Linked DNA regions of Hoeflea algicola. Each later gene encodes a partner of the first gene's protein in a complex. Links are inferred from orthologs where the notes say so. Each region holds a gene or a part of one and is shown in the gene's direction. Other genes may lie near its edges. The genes, in order: tldD and OEG84_RS21875.

Evidence for each region.
Region 2: the proteins of tldD (region 1) and OEG84_RS21875 are in contact, whole or in part, in a solved structure (PDB 5NJ9), measured with the Escherichia coli proteins. The link is inferred for Hoeflea algicola from one-to-one orthologs.

What each region holds. Positions count from the first base shown.
Region 1 is NZ_JAOVZR010000001.1:4,782,736-4,785,975, reverse strand. The notes cover bases 238-3,156. They hold tldD (metalloprotease TldD), read left to right. Parts: upstream 238-948; coding sequence 949-2,364; downstream 2,365-3,156. Other genes in these bases: OEG84_RS23160 (polysaccharide deacetylase family protein), read left to right, coding at 2,539-3,156; OEG84_RS23170 (DUF6958 family protein), read right to left, coding at 545-850; OEG84_RS23175 (invasion associated locus B family protein), read left to right, coding at 238-505. Also shown: more of OEG84_RS23175, read left to right, coding at 1-237; more of OEG84_RS23160, read left to right, coding at 3,157-3,240. UniProt on the Escherichia coli protein: Metalloprotease involved in CcdA degradation. Suppresses the inhibitory activity of the carbon storage regulator (CsrA).
Region 2 is NZ_JAOVZR010000001.1:4,508,854-4,512,114, forward strand. The notes cover bases 279-3,218. They hold OEG84_RS21875 (TldD/PmbA family protein), read left to right. Parts: upstream 279-1,046; coding sequence 1,047-2,390; downstream 2,391-3,218. Other genes in these bases: OEG84_RS21870 (monovalent cation:proton antiporter-2 (CPA2) family protein), read right to left, coding at 279-933; OEG84_RS21880 (3'(2'),5'-bisphosphate nucleotidase CysQ), read left to right, coding at 2,383-3,183. Also shown: more of OEG84_RS21870, read right to left, coding at 1-278; OEG84_RS21885 (DUF4170 domain-containing protein), read left to right, coding at 3,250-3,261.

The sequences.
Region 1 (3,240 bases):
GGCCATGGCCGTGGGGCTGGCCCTGTTTGCGCTTGCGACAGGCCTTCCCAATACGTCTGCAGCGCTCGCTCAGCAGGCCGGCAAGGTGAAATCCTCGCATGGTTCCTGGTCGATCGCCTGCGACACCCCGGCGGGCGCGCCCGGCGAGCAATGCGCGCTGATGCAGAATGTCATCGCCGATGATCGGCCCGAAGTCGGTCTGTCAGTGGTGGTGCTAAAGACAGCCGACCAGCAGGCGCGCATTCTCAGGGTGCTGGCACCACTTGGTGTGCTGCTGCCCTCCGGCCTCGGCCTCAATGTCGATGGCAAGGATATCGGGCGTGCCTATTTCGTGCGGTGCTTCTCCGACGGCTGTTACGCCGAGGTGATTCTCGACGATACGCTGCTGACCACGTTGCGCGGCGGCACTACGGCAACCTTCATCGTGTTCCAGACTCCAGAAGAAGGTATCGGCATCCCGGTCGATCTCGCGGGCTTCACAGAAGGCTACGCCGCGCTTCCGTGAACCAGCCAACTGGCTGACTGCCTGGACAAAGGTGCGATCTCAGTCCCCTGCCCCGCTGCCGGTAAGATGAAACCGCAAGGGCTTGTAGGACGTCCGCGCCAGATTACCCTTTGCTTCGAGATCAAGCTGAACCACCTTGATCCACCAGCCGGCTGTTGCTCCGGCTGGAAACAGCTGCTGCGGCAGAATCGGCAAAATGGCCTGCTTGATCTGTGCATAGGTCATCGGCGTATCGGCGTTTTTCAGAACTGTTTCGATGGCCTCGCACATGGCCAGATATTTGGTGGCGTCGACTCGTGACGATTTGCCTGGCTGGTTGACGTTTTCCACGGTGATCTTGTCCATCGACGCTCTCCCTCCGGCAGCAGACGCGCCGCTGTGTTCCAATCGCTGCGAGATTACCTATATACAGGATCAGGATTCGATCAGAAATGGACATTGTCATGCAGGACGCGCTCACCAGCCAATTCGACGTCTCGGAAGCAAAACTGGAGCGAATCGTCGCCAACGCATTGAGGGGCGCTGACGACGGCGAGCTCTATCTCGAATACGAGGAAAGCGAATCGCTGCTGTTTGACAATGGCAAGCTGAAATCCGGCAACTATTCGACCGATCGCGGATTCGGCCTGCGCTCGGTTCTGGGCGAAAGCTCGGGCTATGCGCACTCGGGCGAGCTCTCGGAAGCAGCCCTGTTGAGGGCTGCCGACGCGGTGTCCGCCGTTACCCATGGCGCCAACGGCACCTATTCTGCCGCCCCGCAACGCACCAACAAGCTGCTTTACACGGCACAGAACCCGCTCTCAGCACCCGGCTTTGAAGAAAAGGTGAAACTGCTGCAGAGCATCGACGCCTACCTTCGCGGCAAGGACGAACGCGTGCGCCAGGTGTCGGTCTCGATCGCCGCCAATTGGCAGGTTGTCGAGATCCTGCGCGCCGATGGTCACCGCGTGCGCGATGTGCGGCCGATGACGCGGCTCAATATTTCGGTGGTTGCCGGGGTTGGTGACCGGCAGGAAAACGGCTCCTACGGCATGGGCGGACGCAAGCTGTTCGGTGATTTTCTGACCGAACAAAGCTGGCGGCACGGCGCCGACGAGGCCTTGCGCCAGGCGCTGGTCAATCTTGACGCAATCCCGGCACCTGCGGGAACGCTGGATGTGGTGCTTGGCGCGGGTTGGCCAGGGGTGATGCTGCACGAAGCCGTCGGGCATGGTCTCGAAGGTGATTTCAACCGCAAGAAAACCTCGGCCTTTGCCGGCCTTCTCGGCGAGCGGGTGGCGTCGAAGGGCGTCACCGTGGTCGATGACGGGACCCTTGAGGGCCGCCGAGGCTCGCTATCGGTGGATGATGAAGGCACGCCTTCGGGCTATAATGTACTGATTGAGGACGGTATTCTGGTTGGCTACATGCAGGACCGCCAGAACGCACGGCTGATGGGCATGAAAGCCACCGGCAACGGGCGTCGCCAGTCCTACGCTCACCAACCGATGCCGCGCATGACCAATACCTATATGCTGTCTGGGGACAGGAGCCCCGCAGAGATGATCGCTTCGGTGAAGAAAGGTCTTTACGCGGTGTCCTTCGGTGGCGGCCAGGTGGACATCACGTCGGGCAAGTTCGTTTTCGGTTGCACCGAAGCCTACATGATCGAGGACGGCAAGATCGGCGCGCCGGTCACGGGGGCTATGCTGATCGGCAACGGTCCGGAAGCCATGCAGCGGATCTCCATGGTCGGCGATGATTCCGCTCTCGATACCGGCATCGGCATGTGCGGCAAGGGTGGCCAGAGCGTTCCAGTGGGTGTCGGGCAACCGCACTTGCTGATGAACGCGATGACCATCGGTGGCACCCAGACCTGACCGCTAATGAGGCAGTGTCACGCGATAACTGACCACGAAATACGGCCTGAAGACGGCGATGACTGGCGGCAAGAACCGGCATTGCGAAAAAACGCGCGCTCGATTCAACATCGGTTAAGTCAGGACTGCTATTAAGCTGACTTCGTAAGCGCATTCAGCGCCCGGGAACGGTTTATGCACGGTCCGAATACAGTCGCCGCACGTCGCATGGTCAAGCGTGCCGCCATCCAGGGCGGGCTTGAGGCCGTGTCCCTGCTGGCAAAATCGGGACTGATGCCGACAGCCCGCGGGTTGGGAGCGATTTTCACCCTGCATCACGTACGGCCGGCTATCGAAAAACACTTTGATCCGGTTGCGCACCTGACCATCACGCCCGAATTTCTCGACCAGAGCATCACCAAACTGAAGGCCGACGGCCATGTTCCCGTGGCTCTCGAGGACCTACCGGAATTTCTCGCGCAGCCCAATCCTCCCGGCCCGGCGATGGTTTTTACCCTGGATGACGGATATCGCGACAACGACCGGTTCGCGCGCCCGGTGTTTGAGGAACATGGCGTTCCCTACACGATATTCATCTCGGGTGGCTTTGTTGACCGCACCCACTCGATCTGGTGGGAGACGGCGGAACAACTGATTGGCAGCCTTGACCAATTCACCTTCGACTTCGGCAAGGGTGAAATCTCGCTTCGGACACGGACCCTGTTGGAGAAATACGCGGCATTCGACCGGCTGCACAAGGCGCTGGCCTGTGCCCATCAGGATGAGATAATCGCCCAACTCGACAATCTGGCTCGGGCAGAGGGCATCTGTCCGACAGGCATAGTCGACCGCGAAGTAATGAACGAGCAGGAACTACGCGCGCTTGCCGAGACCCCG
Region 2 (3,261 bases), 270 kb from region 1 along the record:
CAGTCCCTTGATTATCATCAGCACCGGCACGGCAATCACGAGCAGCACGATGTTGTCACCGATGACCGCCAGATCCACCGACAGCCCGACGGCCATGAAGAACAAGCCCAGCAAAATGCCGCGAAACGGCTCGATATCGGCTTCCAACTCGTGCCGGTAAGAAGATTCGGCCAGCATCACGCCGGCGACGAACGCGCCCATCGCCATCGACAGGCCGGCGAATTGCATCAGCATTGCAGCCCCGAGCACCACGAACAGTGCAGCCGCGATCATCGCTTCCTTGGCGCCGGTTCCGGCGATCAGTTGAAACAGCGGATTGAGCAGGTAACGGCCGGCAACAAGCAGTGCCACGATAGCGCCAACCGTGATCGCAATATCGGAGATGATCGAGCCGCCGCCATTGTCCGGGGCATGCGCAAGCAGTGGCACCAGTGCCAGGATTGGCACGATCGCCAGATCCTGGAACAGCAGGATCGAAAACGATTGCTGGCCATAGCGGGTGTTGAGGTCTCCGCGTTCATCAAGAATCTGGATTCCGAAAGCGGTTGATGACAATGCCAGTCCAAAGCCGATGATGACGGCGGCGGCCCAGGCTTGTCCGGCCAACGCCACCGCGGCGGCGGCGAGCAGCAGCGCCGAAAACAGCACCTGAACAAGCCCGAGGCCGAAAATATCGCGGCGCAATTGCCAGAGCCGTGACGGCTTGAGCTCGAGCCCGATGACAAACAGCAGCAGCACCACGCCGAGTTCGGCGAAATGGAGAATTTCCTCGCCGTCAGTAATTATCCGAAGCAGCGGCCCGATGACGATTCCGGCGGCAAGATAACCCAGCACGGTGCCAAGGCCGAGTTTCTTGAACAGCGGCGCGGCAACGATTGCCCCGCACAACAGAACAAGACCCTGCGTGTATAGGCTCACTTCGGCTACGGCCATTCATGGCGCTCCATCATTGGTTCCAGACGAGAGACAAGGTCATCCCGAACAGGTCGGGCTTGATGCTTGACCCTCGGGACAATACATGAGAGCCAAGTGAAAGGCGAAAAATCATGAGCGAAACAAATCAATCCGAAGGACTGCTGGCAACCGCCGAGCGCCTGATCAGCCACGCCCGCAGCGCTGGCGCCGACCAGGCCGACGCGCTGGTGGTGCGCCGCCGCTCGCGATCGGCCTCGGTGCGCAACGGTCAGGTGGAAAACACCGAATCGTCTGAATCCGACGCCTTCAGCCTTCGGGTGTTTGTCGGCCAGAAAGTGGCCACGGTGCATGCCGGCCAGAACGCCGATGAGGCTGCCCTTGCTGCGCGTGCGGTGGCCATGGCGCAGGTCTCGCCGGAAGATCCGCACGCCTGCCTCGCCGATGCCGACATGCTGGCCAGCGATTGGCCCGATCTTGATCTGTTCGATCCGACCGAGCCACCGGCAGAAGCCTTGATAGACGCCGCCAAGAAGGCTGAAGCCGCGGCACTGGAGGTTCCGGGTGTGAGCAGTTCCGTGGGAGCTGGCGCCGGCGCGGGCCTGTTTGGCATGGTGCTGGCCACCTCGCACGATTTTTCCGGTGCCTTCGAGCGCTCGGGCTTTTCCCACTCCGTCAGCGTCATCGCCGGCGAGGGCGTGAAGATGGAGCGCGACTATGATTTTGACAGTCGCGTTTTCTATGGGGACCTCGATGCGCCCGAACTCATTGGTCGCAACGCCGGTGAGCGGGTCGTCGCCCGTGTCAATCCGCGCAAGGTCAAGACCGGATCCAATATCAATGTGGTGTTTGATCCGCGCGTCTCGCGCGGGCTGATCGGCCACCTGGTGTCGGCCATCAATGGCGCCTCGGTTGCCCGCAAGACCAGTTTCCTCAAGGACATGATGGACCAGCAGGTAGCAATACCGGGGCTCACCCTGATAGATGATCCCTTCATCCGCCGTGGGCCGGGGTCGCGCCCGTTTGACGGCGAAGGCGTGTCGATGGGTGCGCTGACCATGGTCGAGGATGGGGTTCTCAGACAGTGGTACCTGACGACCGCCGTGGCCCGGGAACTCGGCCTTACCAGCAATGGCCGCGCCAGTCGCGGCGGCGGGGTTTCGCCATCGTCGACCAATGTGATTGTCTCTCCCGGAGAGCAGACCCGCGAGCAACTGATCGCCTCGGTCGGCACCGGCTTTTATGTCACCGAACTCATCGGTCAGGGTGTCAACGCGATTACCGGCGAATATAGCCGCGGCGCATCCGGTTTCTGGATCGAGAATGGTGAAATCAGTTTCCCGGTATCGGAAGTCACGATTGCTTCCAATCTCAAGGACATGTTCAAGCGCATGACGCTGGCCGACGACATCGACACCAAGTTCTCGGTCGCGGCCCCGACCATAGCCGTGGAAGGCATGACGCTTGCCGGTGATTGACCCCTACGCCGAAGACCTCGGACTTATCCTGAAGGCCTCGCACGAGGCCGCCGAGATCGCCATGCGCTTTTTCCGCAAGGATCCGGGCGTCTGGTACAAGAACGAGGGGCGCTCGCCGGTCAGCGAAGCCGATGTGGCAATCGACAGGCTGCTTCAGACAACGCTGCTCGCCGCCCGGCCAGACTATGGCTGGTTGTCCGAGGAGGCCGAGGACAACGAACTCAGGTTGTCCCACCGCCGGATTTTCGTGGTCGACCCGATCGACGGGACCCGCGCCTATGTCGCCGGTCGCAAAGAGTGGTGCGTCAGCATCGGCGTTGTCGAGGACGGGCTGCCGGTTGCCGGCGTGCTGGTGGCGCCGGCGCTCGGTGAGGTCTGGCAAGCGAGCCTTGGCGCAGGTGCCTTTCTCAATGGTAAGAAACTCGTATTCGACACCAGCGAGCAGGGTGCCGCGCCGCTGCGGGTCGTGGTGCCCGACATCGTCATCAAGCACATGCGTCCCGGAGCGGATGGCGCGGTTGACAAGGTGCCGGGCGGTCCCTCGCTGGCGCTTCGGCTGGCAGCCGTGGCTCGAGGGGATTTCGACGGCGTCTACATCCGGCCAAGTTCGAATGAATGGGACCTAGCCGCAGCCGATGTCATGCTTGGCGAAACCGGCCATCGGCTGGTGGATCTGCAGGGCGCGCGCATGCGCTACAACGCCCCCGATCCTTCTCGCGCATTGATGCTGGCAGCGTCCGAAGGCCAGCTTGCACAATTGCTCGAGCCTTTCCAGCCCGCCGCCGGGCATTGACCTTTCACTGGTTTTGACGCAAACCGCGCTCTGACTGACCGCAGCGTTTGAACGTGGAGTATTCCCATGGCAGAAAGT